DNA from 3 places in the Pseudomonas sp. P108 genome. Region 2 is predicted to be linked to each of the others. Evidence: predicted binding sites of a transcription regulator. Region 2 holds the regulator's gene; each other region holds the start of a gene.
The links. Region 2 encodes FliA, which starts transcription of late flagellar genes. Its sites were predicted from a motif close to CTAAAGTTTNNNNNNNNNNNGCCGNTAA; they were not measured.

Region 1 (6,932 bases), 3.2 Mb from region 2:
CGCGCCTGAAAACACCGAACCAACATGTGCAGGCTGCGCCGCCAGAGATTCTCGCTGACCTCGTACGCTTCGCCGCGTTGCAGGCGCCCGCTGCAGATGAACTGTTGATGATTGGCCGTCGCCACGTACGCAGCAACAATTCGTGGATGCACAACTATCACCGTCTGGTGAAAGGCAAGCCGCGCCATCAGTTGCTGATGCACCCGGACGATCTTGCCAGCCGCGGGCTCAACGATGGTCAATGGGTGCGCGTCAGTTCGCGGGTCGGGCAAATCGAAGTCGAAGTGCTCGGCAGCCTCGACATGATGAGAGGTGTGGTCAGCCTGCCGCATGGCTGGGGTCATGCACGGCCAGGCGTGCAGATGGCGATTGCCAGTAGTCAGCCGGGCTCGAGCGCGAACGACCTGACTGATGAATGTCAGCTCGACGAGTTGTCCGGCAATGCGGCGTTGAATGGCGTGCCGGTGACGGTGGCGGCGGCTTGAGCATGACTGTCGGGGAGACCGAGCATGGCGCTCGGGATTCCGTTACAATGCGTCACCGTGCCGACCCATGAGTCGGAAAGTTCAGCCGAGGTGCTCCATGGATATCATCGAAACGATTAAAGAGCAGATTGCCAACAACACCATTCTGCTTTACATGAAAGGCTCGCCGAATGCCCCGCAGTGCGGCTTCTCTGCGAAAGCTGCACAGGCTGTGATGGCGTGTGGCGAAAAGTTTGCGTACGTGGACATCCTGCAGAACCCGGAAATCCGCGCCAACCTGCCTAAATACGCCAACTGGCCGACTTTCCCGCAACTGTGGGTCGGCGGTGAGCTGGTCGGCGGTAGCGACATCATGACCGAGATGGCTGCAGACGGTTCGCTGCAAAGCACCATCAAGTCGGCTGTTGAAGCGGCAGCGGCGAACAAGTCCGAAGCCTGATTGACCAGGTTTCATGCGACAGCTGCTGGTGTAGGAGCTGTCGAGTGAAACGAGGCTGCGATCTTTTGATCTCCAGCCAATAAAAAGCCCCGCCACTCGAAAGAGGGCGGGGCTTTTTAGTGCGTTCGAAAAGTTACTGCAAGTTGCCGGTGCAATCTGAAAAGATCGCAGCCTTCGGCAGCTCCTACTCTTCGCCCATCTGCGATTGCAGATAGTTCTCAAGACCGACTTTATCGATCAGGCCCAGTTGGGTTTCGAGCCAGTCGATATGTTCTTCTTCGGATTCGAGAATGTCTTCAAGCAGTTCACGGCTACCGAAGTCACCGACGGTCTCGCAATGCGCGATCGCGGTCTTCAGGTCAGCGTGGCCGGTCTTCTCGATACGCAGGTCGCACTCCAGCATTTCCTTGGTGTGCTCGCCGATGTGCAGCTTGCCCAGATCCTGCACGTTCGGCAGGCCCTCGAGGAACAGGATGCGCTTGATCAGCTTGTCCGCGTGCTTCATCTCGTCGATGGATTCTTTGTATTCGTGCTTGCCGAGCTTGTTCAGACCCCAATCTTCATACATGCGCGCATGCAGGAAGTACTGATTGATCGCGACCAGCTCATTGGCAAGGATCTTGTTGAGATGCTGGATGACTGTAATGTCGCCTTTCATGATCGGAGTCCTGCCCTGTAATAGCTGTATATACGGCAGAGTTTGAGCTTCGTACTTATAAGTGTCAAACCTAAGTTATTGAATAATATATGAAAATTAATCGGAATAAGAATGTTTGTGTTCCGCGTCTGGAGCCTAAGCAATTGATTTACAGGCATAAAAAAACCGGACATAAGTCCGGTTCTTTGAAATGGGGTGTTATTACGCAGCAGTAAATTCTACCGGATAGGGGATCGCGGCCTGAGCGGTTTGCAGCTTGGTCAGGGTTTCGCGTACGACTTCCTTGGCAAGGCAGGCACATTTGCCGCATTGGCTGGCGACGCCGGTGGCCTGGCGGACTTCTTTATAGCTGCAGCAACCTTCATAGATCGCTTCGCGGATCTGTCCGTCGGTGACGCCAGTGCAGAGACAAACATACATAAGTGAGAACCGTCGCTGGTTGTGACTCAATTGCGATGGATCTTAATGTTAACGAGAATGATTGTCAAAGTGCTTTCGGAAGGCTTTAGCCGATTGAGCGCGGTGACTGACGAACGGTGATTACTGGCGATTTGCCTGGCCCCGTAAATGCAGCGCCGTTCTGCGCCTGCTTTAAAAAACCGTTAAGGACAGGCCAAATTCGCAGTGTATGATGGTCGGCCCTTGCGAAGGGGGTTCGTGTCACAGGGCTGTCGCCTGAGGGTGGCAGGCTGGCGCGAACCCTGAACTTCAAGTTTTTACACCAGGAGATATCAATGAGCGTACTCGTAGGCAAACAAGCCCCTGACTTCACCGTCCCGGCCGTACTCGGCAATGGCGAGATCGTTGACAGCTTCACCCTGTCCTCGGCCATCAAAGGCAAATACGGCCTGGTGTTCTTCTACCCACTGGACTTCACCTTCGTCTGCCCTTCCGAGCTGATCGCTCTGGACAACCGCATGGCTGACTTCAAGGCACGCAACGTTGAAGTGATCGCTGTGTCGATCGACTCGCACTTCACTCACAACGCATGGCGCAACACTCCAGTGAACAATGGCGGTATCGGCCAGGTGAAATACACCATGGCTGCCGACATGAAGCACGACATCGCCAAGGCTTACGACGTTGAATCCGAAGGCGGCGTGGCTTTCCGTGGCGCGTTCCTGATCGACGACAAAGGCGTTGTCCGCTCGCAGATCATCAACGACCTGCCGCTGGGCCGTAACATGGAAGAGCTGATCCGTCTGGTCGACGCTCTGCAATTCCACGAAGAGCACGGCGAAGTCTGCCCTGCCAACTGGAAAAAAGGCGACAAAGGCATGAACGCTTCGCCAGAAGGCGTTGCTGCCTACCTGACCGAGAACGCTGCTGCCCTGTAAGGCGCAACGTCGAGGTACAAAAAAACCGGCCCCTGTGGCCGGTTTTTTCATGTGCGGGATTTACCCGACGATCATCAATCAATCGTCGAAATCTTCCCAGCCGCCCATCTGTTTCCAGCGGTTGACGATGCCGCAGAACAGCTCAGCGGTTTTCTCGGTGTCGTAACGCGCCGAGTGCGCCTCGCGACCGTCGAAATCGATGTCGGCGGCCTGGCAGGCTTTTGCCAGTACGGTTTGACCGTACGCCAGACCGGCCAGCGTCGCGGTGTCGAAGCTGGAGAATGGGTGGAACGGGTTGCGCTTCATGTCCAGACGCGCAACGGCCGCGTTGAGGAAGCCAAGGTCGAAGCTGCTGTTGTGACCAACGAGAATAGCGCGTTTGCAGCCATTGGCCTTCAACGCTTTGCGAATGCCACGGAAGATGTCGGTCAGTGCGGTTTCTTCGCTGACGGCCATGCGCAGCGGGTGATCGAGCTTGATCCCGGTGAACTCCAGCGCTGCCGCTTCAATGTTGGCGCCTTCGAACGGCTCAACGCGGAAGAAGTAGGTGTGATCCGGGTAAACGAAACCCTTTTCATCCATGGCGATGGTGGTCGCGGCAATCTCCAGCAACGCATCGGTGGCCGAGTTGAAGCCACCGGTTTCTACGTCGACGACTACCGGCAGGTAGCCGCGAAAGCGTGCTGCCATTGGGTGACGGGAACCGCCACCACCACTTTGACCGTCCAGTTCGTCGTCGAAATGGTCTTCACTCACGCGTGTTCCTCCAGCAGGCGCCAGCGCAGTTTTTCACCGGCGCGCAGCGGGATAACGGTCAGCTCGCCAAACGGCAGGCTGGTTGGGGCGGTCCATTCTTCACGAACCAGGGTGATGCGATCGGAGTTCGCCGGCAGGCCGTAGAAACGCGGGCCGTTGAGGCTGGCGAAAGCTTCGAGCTTGTCCAGCGCGTTACGCTGTTCGAAGGCTTCGGCGTACATCTCGATGGCGGCGTACGCGGTGTAGCAGCCGGCGCAACCGCAAGCGGCTTCCTTCGCATGCTGGGCGTGTGGCGCCGAATCGGTGCCGAGGAAGAACTTCGCGCTGCCACTGGTGGCGGCGTCGAGCAGGGCTTCCTGATGCGTGTTGCGCTTGAGGATCGGCAGGCAATAGAAGTGCGGCCGAATCCCGCCGACCAGCATGTGGTTGCGGTTGTAGAGCAGGTGATGCGCGGTGATGGTCGCGCCAACGTTGGCCGAAGCCTCGTTGACGAACTGCACGGCGTCGCCGGTGGTGATGTGTTCAAACACCACTTTCAGCGTCGGAAAACGCTCGACCACGCGGCGCATGTGCTCATCGATAAAGATCTTTTCGCGGTCGAACACGTCGACGTCGCCACGGGTAACTTCACCGTGGATCAACAGCGGCATGCCGACTTCGGCCATGGCTTCCAGCGCCGGAAAAATCTTGTCGATGCTGGTTACCCCGGAATCGGAGTTGGTGGTCGCGCCAGCCGGGTACAGCTTGGCGGCGTGCACAAAACCGCTGGCCTTGGCCTCACGGATTTCTTCGGGCTGGGTGCGGTCGGTGAGGTACAGCACCATCAGCGGCTCGAAGCGACTGCCGGCCGGGCGGGCAGCGAGAATCCGCTGGCGATAGCCGTCGGCTTCAGCGGCGTTGCGCACCGGAGGTACCAGGTTGGGCATGATGATGGCGCGGCCAAAGGTGCGCGCAACATCGGCAACGGTATTGGTCAACACGGCACCATCGCGAAGATGAATGTGCCAGTCGTCGGGACGCAGCAGGGTCAGGCGGTCGGACATGAGGGGATTCCAGGCGGGTCAAACTGAGGCGAATGCTACCGGAAAAGACTCTTGCAGGCACTCGCTATCAAGTTTTGCCGGAACCTTCCGATATCCCGTAGGTATGCCGTAAACATAGTGTGAATCGGTCTTTGTGTTTCAGAAGCCAATGGAGCCTCCCGTGCGCCAGCGTTATTTAGCCTTGCTCAGTGTGTTTGCCAGCCTTCCCGCGATGGCGCTCACGTACCAGACCCGTCTGGAGAACATTGAGTGGACGGTCGCCGGCGACAAGTTCGAATGTCGTCTGACCCAGCCGATCACTGATTTCGGCTCGGGTGAGTTCGTGCGCAAGGCCGGTGAGCAGGCGATATTTCGTCTGAATGCCTACAACGCCATGCTTGGCGGCGGTTCAGCGACCTTGCTCGCGGCGGCGGCGCCTTGGCAGCCGGGCCGTGGCGACATCAACCTGGGCAGCGTCAGGCTCGGCAGCGGCAACGTATTGTTCAACAGCTCGCAGTCTCAGGCCGGTGGTCTGATCAGTGGCCTGCTGGACGGCCGTAGCCCGGTTGTACGCCGTGCCTCGGGCGACGGCCGCGTCTCGGAAGTTCGCTTGCTGCCGGTCAAATTCAGCAAAGCCTTCAACGATTACCAGACGTGTGTAGCGAAATTGCTGCCGCAGAATTTTGACCAGATCAAACAGTCGCAGATCGGCTTCCCCGGCGAGGGCGTTGACCTCGACGCCGCCGCCAAGGCCAGGCTGCAAGTAATGCTCGAATTCATGAAAGCCGATCCGACGGTCAATCACATCGAACTCGACGGCCATTCCGACAACAGCGGCAATCGCCTGACCAACCGCGAACTGTCGCGCCGCCGCGCGCTGGCTGTCGTCGACTTCTTCAAGGCCAATGGTATTCAGGAATCGCAGATCACCGTGCGTTTCCACGGCGAGCAATATCCCATTGTGCCGAACACCAATGCGGCCAATCGCGCGAAGAACCGTCGGGTCAATGTGAAACTGGCGCGCGTGGCGCCGGTCAGCCCCGCGCCTGCGCCTCAAGCGAGCACACCAGCCAGCACTGCAGCGACTTCCTGACCCGCCGGTCATCGTCGCGCTCTCGACAGAATCTGTCGCTTTGTCGTCTTAAGCTGTCGCGCCTCTGTAAATTATCGCGTTTGAGCGGTAGACTCCTCGGCTTTCCGTAGAACCCCGTGGAGTGATGGCATGGCGGACGTAAACAAGGTCGTTCTGGCGTATTCCGGCGGCCTGGACACTTCGGTGATCCTCAAGTGGCTGCAGGATACTTATAACTGTGAAGTGGTGACCTTCACCGCTGATCTCGGTCAAGGCGAAGAGGTCGAGCCGGCCCGCGCCAAGGCTCAGGCCATGGGCGTCAAAGAAATCTACATCGACGATCTGCGCGAAGAGTTCGTGCGTGATTTCGTGTTCCCGATGTTCCGCGCCAACACCGTTTACGAAGGTGAGTACCTGCTGGGTACTTCCATCGCACGTCCGCTGATCGCCAAACGTCTGATCGAAATCGCCAACGAAACCGGCGCTGACGCCATTTCCCATGGCGCCACCGGCAAGGGCAACGACCAGGTGCGTTTCGAACTGGGTGCCTACGCACTCAAGCCAGGCGTAAAAGTCATTGCACCATGGCGTGAGTGGGACCTGCTGTCCCGCGAGAAGCTGATGGACTACGCCGAGAAGCACGCGATCCCGATCGAGCGTCACGGCAAGAAGAAGTCCCCGTACTCGATGGACGCCAACCTGCTGCACATCTCCTATGAAGGCGGCGTGCTGGAAGACACCTGGACCGAGCACGAAGAAGACATGTGGAAATGGACCGTCTCCCCGGAGAACGCTCCTGACAAAGCGCAATACCTGGAACTGACCTACCGCAATGGCGACATCGTTGCACTGGACGGCGTCGAAATGACTCCGGCCACCGTGCTGGCGACGCTGAACAAGATCGGTGGTGCTCACGGTATTGGCCGTCTCGACATCGTTGAAAACCGTTACGTCGGCATGAAGTCCCGTGGTTGCTACGAAACCCCGGGCGGCACCATCATGCTGCGCGCTCACCGCGCCATCGAGTCGATCACCCTGGACCGCGAAGTCGCTCACCTCAAAGACGAGCTGATGCCGAAATACGCCAGCCTGATCTACACCGGTTACTGGTGGAGCCCTGAGCGTCTGATGCTGCAGCAGATGATCGACGCTTCGCAGGTCAA
Region 2 (6,932 bases):
CTGTAGGCAATGGCGCAAGGATTTGTAGCCTTGAAGGCGTGTCCTGAAGTGTCTTTTAAACACCAGAGTTTAATAGGCACTTTGTGCTGACTTCACTGGCCCCTTCGCGAGCAGGCTCGCTCCCACATTTGGATTGCATTCCACTCCAATATTTGGAATGCATTTCCCCTGTGGGAGCGAGCCTGCTCGCGAAGGGGGCATCCCGGTCAGCAGAAAATCCACGGTCAAAACCCCTCTGTTTAAATTCCAGGCAAAAGTTGGAAAGCTTCTTGCAGTACCCGCCGTGAGCCCGCTCTGGGCGTCAAAAGTTTGCTTTAAAGGAACGGGGAAAACCGGTGGATCGCTCTCAGTTATTCAACACTGCTCGCACGAATGTTGCCGACCTCAGTCGAGGCAATCTGGGCGTGCCGTTGTTGCTGCTGGTTATGTTGGCAATGATGATGTTGCCGATTCCGCCGTTCCTGCTCGACGTGTTTTTCACCTTCAACATCGCGCTGTCGATCGTCGTCCTGCTGGTCTGCGTGTATGCGCTGCGGCCGCTGGATTTCGCCGTGTTCCCGACGATTCTGCTGGTCGCGACGTTATTGCGGCTGGCGTTGAACGTGGCCTCGACGCGGGTGGTGATGCTCCACGGTCAGGACGGCCACGCCGCTGCCGGTAAGGTGATTCAGGCCTTCGGTGAGGTGGTGATCGGCGGTAACTACGTGGTCGGTATCGTGGTCTTCGCGATCCTGATGATCATCAACTTTGTCGTGGTGACCAAAGGTGCCGGGCGGATTTCCGAGGTGAGCGCGCGTTTCACCCTCGATGCGATGCCCGGCAAACAAATGGCGATCGACGCCGACCTCAACGCCGGTCTGATCGACCAGAACCAGGCCAAGGCACGCCGTCAGGAAGTCGCCCAAGAGGCCGAGTTCTACGGTTCGATGGACGGTGCCAGTAAGTTCGTCCGTGGTGACGCCATCGCTGGCCTGCTGATTCTGTTCATCAACCTCATCGGCGGCATGGCCGTCGGTATCTTCCAGCACAACATGAGCTTCGGCGATGCGGGCAAGGTTTACGCCTTGCTGACCATCGGTGACGGTTTAGTGGCGCAATTGCCATCACTGTTGTTATCGACAGCGGCAGCGATCATGGTGACCCGTGCTTCCGGTTCGGAAGACATGGGCAAACAGATCAATCGCCAGATGTTCGCCTCGCCGAAAGCGCTGGCAGTGGCGGCCGGTCTGATGGCGGTCATGGGTCTAGTGCCGGGCATGCCGCACTTCTCGTTCCTGACCATGGCCGCGCTGGCTGCGGGCGGCGCGTACCTGTTCTGGAAGAAGCAGAACGTGGCCAAGGTCGTAGCGCTGGAAGAGGTCAAGCGCCAGCAGGAACTGCTGCCGTCGCCGGCTCGCGCCATGGAAACCAAGGAGCTGGGCTGGGACGACGTGACGCCAATCGACATGATCGGTCTGGAAGTCGGTTATCGCCTGATCCCGCTGGTGGATCGCAACCAGGGCGGGCAGTTGCTGGCGCGGATCAAGGGTGTGCGCAAGAAACTCTCGCAGGATCTGGGCTTCCTCATGCCGACCGTGCACATCCGCGACAACCTCGATCTGGCGCCAAGCGCCTATCGCCTGACCCTGATGGGGGTGATCCTCGCCGAAGCGGAGATCTATCCGGATCGTGAACTGGCGATCAACCCGGGTCAGGTCTACGGCACGCTCAACGGTATCAACGCCAAAGATCCGGCTTTCGGCCTGGAAGCGGTGTGGATCGAAATCAGCCAGCGCGCGCAGGCACAATCGCTCGGTTACACCGTGGTCGACGCCAGCACCGTGGTTGCGACGCACTTGAACCAGATTCTGTACAAGCACTCCAGTGAGCTGATCGGCCACGAAGAAGTGCAGCAACTCATGCAATTGCTGGCCAAAAGCTCGCCGAAACTGGCAGAAGAGCTGGTGCCGGGCGTGGTCACGTTGTCGCAGTTGCTCAAAGTGCTGCAAGCGCTGCTCGCTGAACACGTACCGGTGCGCGATATCCGCAGCATTGCCGAAGCCATCGCCAACAACGCCGCGAAGAGTCAAGATACCGCCGCGTTGGTGGCCGCTGTGCGGGTCGGCGTATCGCGCGCCATCGTCCAAAGCATTGTAGGCACTGAGTCCGAGCTGCCTGTGATCACCTTGGAACCAAGGTTGGAACAAATATTGCTCAATAGTCTGCAGAAGGCAGGACAAGGCTCGGAAGAGGGCGTTCTGCTGGAGCCAAGCATGGCCGAGAAGCTGCAGCGCTCGCTCATCGAAGCGGCGCAGCGTCAGGAAATGCAAGGTCAGCCGGTGATCCTGTTGGTCGCTGGCCCGATCCGCGCGATGCTCTCGCGCTTTGGCCGCCTCGCAGTCCCTGGGCTGCATGTGCTGGCCTACCAGGAAATACCGGACAACAAGCAAGTGACCATCGTTGCGACAGTAGGGCCCAACGGCTGAGGTAGTGGTTTATGCAAGTTAAGCGTTTCTTTGCCGCCGATATGCGTCAGGCCATGAAGCTGGTTCGTGATGAGCTGGGCGCTGATGCCGCCATCATTGGCAACCGCCGCATTGCTGGCGGTGTCGAGCTGACGGCGGCACTGGATTACAAATTGTCGGCGCTGGCGCCACGGGTTCCGAACATGGAACTCGAAGACGAGCTGCGCAAGACCCAGTCGCGCATCGTCACCGCCCAGGCCGAACTGAGCCTGCGTGGCGAAGCCGACGGCAACAGCAATCGCCAGATCTTCGCCGGGCTGCCGTTGACCGCTGGCCTGCCGCTGACTGCCGCTGAACCGCTGAGCGAGCCGACTTACGCTGCTCCAGCGCGTCCGGCCCCGGCGCCTGCGCAGTCTTCTGGCGGCGTTGATCCGCGTGCACTGGATTCGATGCGCTTTGAATTGAACAGCCTGCGTGAGCTGATGGAAGTTCAGCTCGGCACCCTGGCCTGGAATCAGTTGCAAGGCAGCCGTCCGGCGCAAGCCAACCTGTATCGCCGTCTGCAACGTATCGGTCTGTCCGGCCCGTTGTCGCGCGATCTGCTGGCGATGATCACTGACATCGAAGAGCCGCGTCAGGCCTGGCGCATGCTGCTTGCGCACCTGGCGCGGATGATTGCCGTACCGGAAGTCGAGCCGCTGGAAGAGGGCGGTGTGATTGCCATGGTCGGCCCGGCCGGCATGGGCAAGACCACCACGCTGGCCAAGCTGGCCGCGCGTTATGTGCTGAAATACGGCGCGCAGAATGTCGCGCTGGTGAGCATGGACAGCTTCCGCATCGGTGCGCAGGAACAGCTGAAGACGCTGGGCCGCATTCTCAATGTGCCGGTGACTCACGTCGATCCGGGCCAATCGCTGGTGCAAGCGCTGGATCCACTGCTGCGCAAACGCGTGGTATTGATCGATACTGCCGGCCTGCAAGCCAGTGATCCGGCCCTGCGCATGCAGCTCGAAAGTCTGGCCGGGCGTGGCATTCGTTCAAAAAATTATCTGGTCTTGGCAACCACCAGCCAGAAACAGGTTCTAACCGCCGCTTATCACAGTTACAAGCGTTGCGGGCTTGCCGGCTGCATCCTGACTAAACTGGATGAAACGGCCAGCCTTGGCGAAGTGTTGAGCCTGGCGATCAGTCATGAATTGCCGGTCGCGTACCTGACCGATGGCCCACGGATTCCGGATGATTTGCATCTGCCGCGCCGTCATCAACTGGTCAGCCGCGCCGTCAGCGTGCAAATGCAGGAAGAACCCAGCGAAGAAGCCATGGCTGACATGTTCGCTGATATCTATCACAGCCCGACCAAGCAGGTAGGCTGAGGTATTCATGAACAGTTTTTGTACCTACATCGATGGTCTGCCATGCATTGTTCCGGTTGTGAACGCGCAGCCAGTAATGTGGCCTCCGTCTATGCAAGACAAGGTAAAGAAATAACATGGGCAGCATGCATCCCGTACAGGTGATCGCGGTGACCGGCGGCAAAGGTGGCGTCGGCAAGACTAACGTGTCAGTGAACTTGTCTCTGGCGCTGGCAGAGCTTGGCCGTCGGGTCATGCTGCTGGACGCCGATCTGGGACTGGCGAACGTCGACGTTTTGTTGGGTCTGACCCCTAAACGCACATTGGCCGACGTGATCGAAGGCCGCTGCGAATTGCGCGACGTGCTGTTGCAAGGCCCCGGTGGCATTCGCATCGTCCCGGCCGCGTCCGGCACGCAGAGCATGGTGCACCTGAGCCCGGCGCAACATGCCGGTCTGATTCAGGCGTTCAGCGACATCGGCGACAATCTCGACGTACTGGTGATCGACACCGCTGCGGGTATTGGTGACTCGGTAGTCAGTTTCGTACGCGCAGCGCAAGAAGTGTTGCTGGTGGTCTGCGACGAGCCGACCTCGATCACCGACGCCTACGCGCTGATCAAATTGCTCAACCGCGATTACGGCATGAACCGCTTCCGCGTCCTCGCCAACATGGCGCAGAGCCCGCAGGAAGGGCGCAACCTGTTCGCCAAGTTGACCAAGGTCACGGATCGCTTCCTTGACGTGGCCCTACAATACGTCGGCGCCGTGCCTTACGACGAAAGCGTGCGTAAAGCGGTGCAGAAGCAGCGTGCGGTGTACGAAGCCTTCCCGCGTTCCAAGTGCGCACTGGCGTTCAAGGCGATCGCGCAGAAGGTCGACACCTGGCCGCTGCCCGCCAATCCGCGTGGCCACCTTGAGTTTTTCGTCGAGCGCCTCGTGCAGCAAACGGCAGGGCCCGTGCTATGACCGCAAGCGGTATGAACTACTACAAGAAGTCGGCACGTGACGCGCAGTACGAACTGATCGAGCGTTACGCGCCACTGGTCAAACGCATTGCCTACCACTTGCTGGCACGCTTGCCGGCGAGTGTGCAGGTCGAAGACCTGATCCAGGCCGGGATGATCGGCCTGCTCGAAGTCTCGACCAAATATGACGCCAGCAAAGGCGCCAGTTTCGAAACGTACGCGGGCATTCGAATCCGCGGCGCGATGCTCGACGAAGTGCGCAAAGGGGACTGGGCGCCACGCTCGGTTCACCGCAATACCCGTATGGTCAGCGACGCAATTCGCTCAATTGAAGCTAAAACCGGCCGTGATGCTAAAGATCACGAGGTTGCGGCCGAACTCCAATTGAGTCTCGACGATTACTACGGGATTTTGAATGACACCTTGGGCAGCCGCCTGTTCAGTTTCGACGACCTGCTGCAGGACGGCGAACACGAAGGGCTGCACGAGGATGGCGCGAGTGCTCATCTTGAGCCGTCACGCGATCTGGAAGATGAACGTTTCCAGGCTGCGTTGGCGGACGCGATTGCCAATTTGCCGGAGCGTGAGCGACTGGTGTTGGCGCTGTACTACGACGAAGAGCTGAACCTCAAGGAGATCGGTGAAGTCCTTGGCGTCAGTGAATCGCGGGTCAGCCAGTTACACAGCCAGTGCGCGGCCCGTTTGCGGGGGCGTTTGGGGGAGTGGCGAGCGCGCTGAAGGCAGTGTGGGGACACTGCGAACGAGGCTGGTGCGGTGATGAACGGCACCGGTCTTGCTCTGTTGTGCTCCAGACAGTCTTCGAGTGCTGCGCCGATTGATTGAAGTGGCGCGTCCAGGTGCTGGGCGCGTTTAAGACTGCTTGGAGGTCGAATTGAACAAAGACATGAAAATCCTCATCGTTGATGACTTCTCAACGATGCGGCGGATCATCAAGAACCTGCTGCGTGATCTTGGGTTCACCAACACCGTCGAGGCTGACGATGGCGTCACTGCCATTCCGGTGCTCAACAGCGGCAGCATCGACTTTCTGGTAACGGACTGGAACATGCCGGGCATGACCGGTATCGACCTGCTGCGTCACGTGCGTGCCGATGAAAAACTCAAGCACTTGCCGGTGTTGATGGTGACGGCTGAAGCCAAGCGCGAGCAGATCATTGAAGCCGCTCAGGCCGGTGTAAACGGCTACGTAGTCAAACCTTTCACGGCTCAGGCGTTGAAAGACAAAATCGAGAAGATTTTCGAACGCATCGGCTGATGAACGCGCGGGGGAGCTATGGAGCATAACGAATCTTCACAGGGCGATTTCGAGTCGACCCTGAAAAAACACGCGGTCGAACTGGTCGAAAGCCTTGAAAAAGGCAGGTTCGGTGACGCTGTGCAACTGATCCATGAGCTCAATCAGACCCGTGACCGTGGCCTGTACCAGGAAGTGGGCAAGCTCACACGTGAACTGCACAGTGCGATCGTCAACTTCCAGATCGACCCGAACATGCCGCAGGCCGAGGAAGTGTCGCAAATCACCGACGCCACCGAACGCCTGGGCTATGTGGTCAAGCTGACAGAGGCCGCGGCCAACCGCACCATGGATCTGGTGGAAAGCGCCACGCCGGTGGTCAACAGTCTGGCTGATGAAGCGCAGACGTTGAGCGCCGATTGGGGTCGTTTCATGCGTCGCGAGGTCGGGGCTGAAGAGTTCCGCGAACTGGCGCGCCGGGTCGACGGTTTTCTGTCACGCAGCAGCACGGACAACCGTGCGGTGTCGAGCAATCTCAACGACATCCTGCTGGCCCAGGATTACCAGGACCTGACCGGTCAGGTGATCAAGCGTGTGACCCAACTGGTCACCGAAGTCGAAAGCAATTTGCTCAAACTCGTGCTCATGGCCAGTCAGGTTGACCGCTTTGCGGGCATCGAACATGACCGCGCCGCGATGCTTGCAGAAAAAGATCCACAAAAACATCTCTCGCAGGGTGAAGGTCCGCAGATTCATGCCGATAAACGAGAAGACGTTGTGTCCGGTCAGGACGATGTGGACGATTTGTTATCCAGCCTTGGATTCTAGTGTTTTGGAATTTTAGGTTTTTTGGGTTTTTAGACCTGTAGGAGCACCCCATTAATGAGCTTCGGCGCCGATGAAGAGATCCTTCA
Region 3 (6,932 bases), 1.7 Mb from region 2:
CTGCGGCGTCTCCAGCATTCGCTCGGCGGTGTACGGCAGTGTCGATGCGGGGCCATTCGGGCATGCCTGCGTCGCCACCGGCGATGGTGTGTTTCATCTGATGGACACCATCCAGCATCTGGAAATCGTTGCCCTGGAGGAGGACGTTGCGGTCGCCGACAATGAAATTGGCCGCTTGCTGTTCACCTCGAAAGCACGCGAGGGCCAACGGGTGCAACGTTATGAAGTCGGCGATACCGGTCGATGGCTGTCCGGCGCCTGCGCATGCGGACTGAATTCGCCGCGCTTCGAACTGCTGCAACGGCACGGCCGACTGTTGCGCATCGGCACCGATTTCATTTGCCTGAATGAACTCGCCGGGCACCTGCAAGCACCGTTTCAGTTGCACCTCGACCACGCCCCTGATGGTCTGGAGCGCTTGCTGATTCGCAGCTCCGGCGAGCCTGCCGACATCCTCGGCCGACTGCTGAACTACTCGACGCTGGCCGTTCTGCAGCGCACCGGACTGCTCACGGTTGAAGCGCAAACCTGCGAGCCGCAGCAGTTCTGCAGAAACCGACACAGCGGAAAAATCCCGTCAGTCATCGACGCGCGCCGTTAAGAGCACTATCGCCTACGGCGGCCATCATCCAGGACAACATCATGAACACAACACTTGAGTTAAACGCGCTGGTCGCTTTTGCCCGTGAACATTCAAAGTATTACGCCAGACATTTGCATCACGTTACAGCGCAGGTCAGCACACTGGATGAACTTCCGGTCATCGATCCGCAACACTACTGGGCAACCAGCCAGAACTTCGACCAATGGTCCGTACTGACATCAACGGTTGAGCGCGCACTGGTGTTCAAGACCGGAGGAACATCCAGCGCCGGTAAACTTTCGGCATTTACCCGCGAAGAATGGCAGACACTTGTAAAAGACTTTGGCAGCCATCTCGGCAATCAATTGAATCCCGGAGACCGGGTGGCAAATCTGTTCTTTGTTGGCGATCTGTATGCCAGTTTCATTTTTATCCATGACGCACTGGCGCAGGAAACGGCGGGTGTCACCGAGTACCCGTTTACCGGTGATGTCGACCCTTTTGTGCTGGCAGATTCCATCCATCAGCACCGGATCAACGTGCTGGCCGGTGTGCCCGCGCAATTGCTGGCGTTCGCCGGCGTGCTGGAGCGCCAGGCGCAAACGCTGGTTGAAGTCGAGACCATACTTTATGGCGGAGAAAGCCTGTTCGCCGGTCAATTGCAGTTATTGCAGCGGGTGTTTCCCAACGCGCGGATCGCCTCCATCGGCTACGCCAGTGTCGACGCTGGTTTCATCGGCGCCACAAGCCGCGATTGCGCCTTGGGTGAACACCGGATGCTGGCCAGCCACAGCCTGCTGGAAATCGTCGACGAACACACCGGAGAAGTGATCGAAGAATGCGACCGCAGCGGGCGACTGCTGATCACCAACCTCACCCGTCGGCTGATGCCATTGATTCGCTACCCCGTGGGCGACCTCGCCTGTTGGCGAGAGCCGGCCACGGCGGCCATGCGCAAGTTTGCCTTGCTGGGCCGCAGCGCAAGCAGTCAGCGCGTGCGGGTAAGCAGCCTGACCCTGCTGGTCGAGGACATCACCAGAATCGTCCAGCGCAGCACCGCCAGCGACGACTGGCAACTGGTCATCAGCCAATCGGCAAACGTCGATATCCTGCGTCTGAAGTGGGTGCCCGACGGACACAACGCCGAAAGCACTGACGCCGGAAAAACGCTGCACCGTGAGTTGATCGCGCATTACCCGCTGATTACGCAACTGTGCGTTGAGGGCCAACTTGAACTGCAGGTTGTCCATTGCACAACCGATGAACTCGCTCGACATCCGCGCTCCGGCAAGCGGCAACGAATCGTCGACCTGCGCATCTACGACACCCAACGCCCGGAGCAACGCCCATGGACGACTTGACGCTGCGCAGCTATCGAAGCACCGACGCCGGAGCTGTCAGCCGCCTGTTCCGGGAAATCTATGGTGATCACTACGTGCAGCCCCACGTGTATTTGCCGTTGATGATCAACCAGAACCATGGCGATGGGAGCTGGCATTCACTGGTGGCGCAGTCCGGCAAAAAAATCCTCGGTCACGCCACGTTATGCAGAAACCCCGGATCGTCCACGGCGGAACTGGCATTGAGCGTGGTCCATCCGTCGACCCGCGGGCAGAACATCGCCACGCAGTTGGGCTCTCGGCTATTGATCCATGCCCAGGCGCTGGGATGCCATGGCGTGACGATCAAACAGGTGACGCAGCATCCCTACACACAGCGCATGGCTGACAGGCTCGGTTTCTGCAGCAGCGGCTTGCTGCTCGACTATTGCCCCTCGCCGTTTGGCGAACCGCTGCCGGAGTCCATCGTCATCGGCTACACGCCGATTGATGGCTACCGACGACCGCTCCCGGCACTGCCATGGCCGCAAAGCTGTGCCAAGTTCATGGAGCATTTGTGCGGGGTATACGGGACACAGGACAAAGAGCCGCCCTGGGTGGGGCCGCAGATCCATGTCGAGCCCTGTACCGGGCGCTATGACGTCATGCTGAAAAAACTCGACAGCAGTCTGCTCAAGCAGCTTCAACGACTGCCTGCCCACTGGTTGCTCTCGATTCGGCTAAGACTTGCAAACGGATTTGCCTGTGCCGTGGAGAGCCTGACGGCGATGGGTTTCACCTTCACCGGGATTGCCCCGAATGACCGCTGCGCGGGTTGGCTGGCGTTGTTTCATCGGGGCTATCGCCCGCGCTCGCTGGAGTTACATTGCCCGCACATGCAGCGTTTGCATGATCAGGCGCAATCGCAAATCGCAGCGCACGCCAAGGAGGCGTCGCCGCCGTCTTGAGCAAGGGCCGGCCCATCGGTATCGCCCGTTCAAACCATGAACGGGCGACAACTGATCAGCTTACGCCTTGGCCTTGACGCCCTGATCGACCGGTTTAGGCGCGTTGCCATCACCATAGTTCTTCAGGTTCTGCAGGACGTAGATCGCTTTCTTGAACTCGGGAATCAGGTTTTTGCCGTAGGCATTGCCATTGAGACCATTGTTCTGGATCGCGTCGAGTTGGGTGGCGAAATATTCCAGTGCGTTGAATTTCGCGTCGATGTCTTTGGTCACGCCAAAACGGTCGAACTTGTCCCCGGCGGCTTTCAACGTGAACGAGGTGACCTCGGAGATCAACCCGCGGCTACGCAGCATCTCGCTCAGATTACCCAATTGTTTTACCGAAACATTCGCCGGATCGAAGCCCTTGATCGCTTTGCGCATACCCTGCTTGTCCATTTCGGCAGTGTTCAGCGCGTTGGGATCGTTGCCGACCATGTTGAGCATCTGCTGCACTTTGACGCTCTGGCTGACTTGTTTCTTTGCGCCGGTGTCGCGTACCAGAAGTCCTGCCTTGGCCTGCCAGCCGCCAACGTTACCGATCGTCATGAGAAGACTCCCTGTGAAAAACCATAAAAATTCCGTGGGCAATGCCATCAATGGCCGCGAGTATCAGCGGGCGAACTGATGGCACCAACCTCTTTCTGCACATTTTTACAATTCTTGTACATTCTCGATACAAAAGCAAAACAGCCCGTAAACCTTGACCCAGAGCTGTCATGCCAATGCAACGAAAATGACTTTTTCTCGCGATCAGGCACGTTAGCCACAGCACCTGTATCGGGTCTGATACCGACCAGTCATCGGCACCGGTGTTTTTTAGGACGCCAGTACCTAAAGGTTCCCGGCACATCGACGATACGCTGTGGATACCCGCACTGTTTTACCCCTGCCCCCTAATAAGAAACGCTGCTCAAGGACCGGTCTCCATGCCCGCATTCCGTACTATTTCGGCTCGCTACACGCTGTTTCTGGTTCTGTTCATCCTGCTGCTGTCGGTGTTGACCGTGGTCGGCATCAGCCAATTGGTTGCCCCCAAACTGCGTCAGACCGAAGAACAGGTGGTCCTCAACCGCATCGCCGAAGTGGCCGAGCAGATTCAGGGCGAGTTGAACAAAGTGCAGGCGCAACAGCGCAGCATCACCCAGACGATTCCGTTGCTCGATAGCGCCGCCATCGACACGGTGTTGCCAGGCCTGGTCGATCAGTACGGCGAGTTGAAGGTGTTCGGCGGCGGGATCTGGCCGCTGCCGGGGCAGCGTGAGGCTGGGCGCAACAAATTCAGCACGTTCTGGCACCGCGATGCCTCGGGCAAACTGGCGGTGAATACATTCTGGAACAGCGACGCTGCCCCCAACTATTACGACCAGAGCTGGTACAAGGGCGGTATGGCCACACCTCGCGGCCAATGTGCCTGGGCGGCCGCATACAAAGATGACGCCAGTGCCGAGCCACGCACCAACTGCGCCATGGCCATCCAGAAAAACGGCAGTGCCTGGGGCGTGTCGACCATCGACGTCACCCTCGGCTTTTTCAACGATCTGGTGGCGCGCAAGGAAAAAGACCTCAACGCCGAAATGCTCATCGTTGAAGCCGACGGCAAGATCATCAGTAACAGTTCACGCATCAGTGGCCCGATCGTGCTGAAGAACATCAGCGAACTGGCCGCCACTTCAACCTTTGCCAGCCAGGTCAAAGCCGGCCTGCAAAACCGCGATCAGGCTCAGCGCGTCGAGTTCGACAACAACGGTGATGCCAGCACCTTCTTCATGCGCCCGATTGAAGGCACGCCGTGGTTCCTCGCCACCGCCCTGCCGACAAAAATGCTCACGGCCCAGCGTGATGACGTCCTCAGCACCCTGAGCCTGTTGCAGATTCCGCTGGTGATCCTGCTGGTGCTGTTGCAGGTCTACGCGATTCGCCAGTTGGTGCAGCGCATGAAAGCGTTGAAGGCCAACATCGACTTGCTGTCCAGTGGCGATGCCGACCTGACCCGACGCATTACCATTCGTGCCGAAGATGAACTCGGCGCCATCGGCCATTCGGTCAATACCTTCATCGCCTATCTGCAAAACATGATCGGCGAAGTCACCCAGGCCACCGGGGCCATGGCGTCGAGCCTCGACAACCTGCAACGCACCTCGGCGCACACCAGCCAGATTCTGCTGCGTCACGCCTCGGAAACCGATCAGACCGTTACCGCCATCACCGAGATGAGTTCGACGGCAGAAAGCGTGGCGCAGAATGCCGCCGAAACCGCCGCGTTCACCCAGTGCGCCAATGAAAACGCCGACCGCTCGCGCGTGGTCGTAGGCGAAGCGACCAACAGTGTCGTGGCGCTGATTGACGAAGTGGCCAGCGCTACACATAAAGTCGAAAACATGCAGCAGGACGCCCAGCGCATCACCGAGATCCTCGGGGTCATCGGTGCGATTGCCGGCCAGACCAACCTGCTGGCGCTCAACGCCGCCATCGAAGCGGCACGTGCCGGTGAACAGGGCCGGGGCTTTGCCGTGGTTGCCGATGAAGTTCGTGCCCTCGCCGCCCGCACGCAGGCCAGCACCTCGGAGATCAACGAGATGTTGACGCGCCTGACTCAAGGCGTGAGCTCATCGGTCAGCGCCATGGAAAACACTCAAGCCAGTTGCCAGTCCGCCGCCGATGCCACCGCACGGGTCAACTCGGGTCTGGATGAAATGGCCGGCTCGGTCAGCCACATCAACAGCCTCAGCACCCAGATCGCCACCGCCGCCGAGCAGCAAAGCGCCGTCACCGAAGAGATCAACCGCAGCATGGTGCAGATCCGCCACATGGTCGATGAACTGGTGCAGAGCGGCAAAGCCAGCGAGCTCAACACCCACCAGTTGCTCGAGGCCAATAGCCGGGTGAGCGCGATCATGGGGCGTTTCAAAGTCCGCTGATTCATGCAGGAATTTCTGCCAACCCGATAACCCCTGTGGGAGCGAGCCTGTTCGCGAAAGCGTCCTTTCAGTCACTGCATCCAGTGCCTGACACACTGCCTTCGCGAGCAGGCTCGCTCCCACAGGGTTCGACGGCGTTCACACCATCGCCAGATGTGGCCACCTGACAACTTTGTCATCTCGCGCTCAGCAACCTGTCAGCCTTGATCTACGATCATCCTGCCAGCCTGCCTTGCAACAACTGGAAACATTGCGTTGATGCCTGGCGGAAAAAACCGTTCAAAATGCGTTCTTTTTGACCGTCACCCGAGCCGAGGATCCGCTATGCGAACCCACCTGCGTCTGGTCGCCCTGAGCGCCCTGTTCATTTCCTCCCTGGCCCAGGCCGCTGATCTGATCCCGATCGAAGTGCACCGCGATGCCAACTGCGGCTGCTGCAAAAAATGGATCAGCCACCTCGAAGCCAACGGTTTCAAAGTCGACGATCACGTTGAAAGCGACATGAGCAGCTTCAAGCAACAACATGGCGTTCCGCCGCGTCTGGCCTCGTGCCACACCGCAATCATCAACGGCAAATTCGTCGAGGGCCATGTGCCGGCAGAACAAGTGCTGGCCCTGAGCAAGCGTGACGACCTGCTCGGCGTCGCCGCACCGGGCATGCCGATGGGTTCGCCGGGCATGGAAATGGACGGCATGAGCGATGCTTATCAGGTCATCGGCCTGAAGAAGGATGGCGCTGATGTAGTGGTGGCGGACTACCCGGCCCATTGATCGGCGCGGCTTACTTCGGGCTGTTCCTTGCCGCGTTCGGTGCAGCGACCTTGTTGCCGTTGCAGTCCGAGGCATTGCTGGTCGGGCTGATCGCCAGTGATCGCTACTGGCTGTGGGGATTGCTGGCCGTCGCGACGCTGGGCAACGTACTCGGCTCGCTGGTCAACTGGTGGCTGGGCCGTGGCATCGAGCGTTTTCAGGATCGGCGCTGGTTTCCGGTCAGCCCCGCGCACATGACCAAGGCGCGCAAACACTATGAGCGCTACGGGCATTGGTCGTTGCTGCTCAGTTGGCTGCCAATCATCGGCGATCCACTGACGCTGATTGCCGG

Region 1: QOM10_RS23345 (flagellar protein MotY) is a predicted target of FliA. The motif match lies at 4,785-4,812, and genes of this name have one in related genera.
Region 3: QOM10_RS15915 (methyl-accepting chemotaxis protein) is a predicted target of FliA. The motif match lies at 3,744-3,771, and genes of this name have one in related genera.

What each region holds. Positions count from the first base shown of each region.
Region 1 covers NZ_CP126691.1:5,310,177-5,317,108, reverse strand. Annotated here, with positions in the region: gene QOM10_RS23380 (molybdopterin oxidoreductase family protein) at 1-485, shown strand, start outside; gene grxD (Grx4 family monothiol glutaredoxin) at 583-924, shown strand; gene bfr (bacterioferritin) at 1,109-1,582, opposite strand; gene QOM10_RS23365 (bacterioferritin-associated ferredoxin) at 1,784-2,002, opposite strand; gene QOM10_RS23360 (peroxiredoxin) at 2,317-2,919, shown strand; gene rnt (ribonuclease T) at 2,998-3,675, opposite strand; gene pyrC (dihydroorotase) at 3,672-4,718, opposite strand; gene QOM10_RS23345 (flagellar protein MotY) at 4,879-5,790, shown strand; gene QOM10_RS23340 (argininosuccinate synthase) at 5,920-6,932, shown strand, end outside.
Region 2 covers NZ_CP126691.1:1,884,955-1,891,886, forward strand. Annotated here, with positions in the region: gene flhA (flagellar biosynthesis protein FlhA) at 336-2,465, shown strand; gene flhF (flagellar biosynthesis protein FlhF) at 2,477-3,817, shown strand; gene fleN (flagellar synthesis regulator FleN) at 3,934-4,764, shown strand; gene fliA (RNA polymerase sigma factor FliA) at 4,761-5,501, shown strand; gene QOM10_RS08300 (chemotaxis response regulator CheY) at 5,668-6,039, shown strand; gene QOM10_RS08305 (protein phosphatase CheZ) at 6,058-6,846, shown strand; gene QOM10_RS08310 (chemotaxis protein CheA) at 6,901-6,932, shown strand, end outside.
Region 3 covers NZ_CP126691.1:3,622,756-3,629,687, forward strand. Annotated here, with positions in the region: gene QOM10_RS15895 (acyl-CoA reductase) at 1-601, shown strand, start outside; gene QOM10_RS15900 (phenylacetate--CoA ligase family protein) at 643-1,944, shown strand; gene QOM10_RS15905 (GNAT family N-acetyltransferase) at 1,932-2,870, shown strand; gene QOM10_RS15910 (hypothetical protein) at 2,931-3,458, opposite strand; gene QOM10_RS15915 (methyl-accepting chemotaxis protein) at 3,839-5,830, shown strand; gene QOM10_RS15920 (DUF411 domain-containing protein) at 6,155-6,601, shown strand; gene QOM10_RS15925 (YqaA family protein) at 6,601-6,932, shown strand, end outside.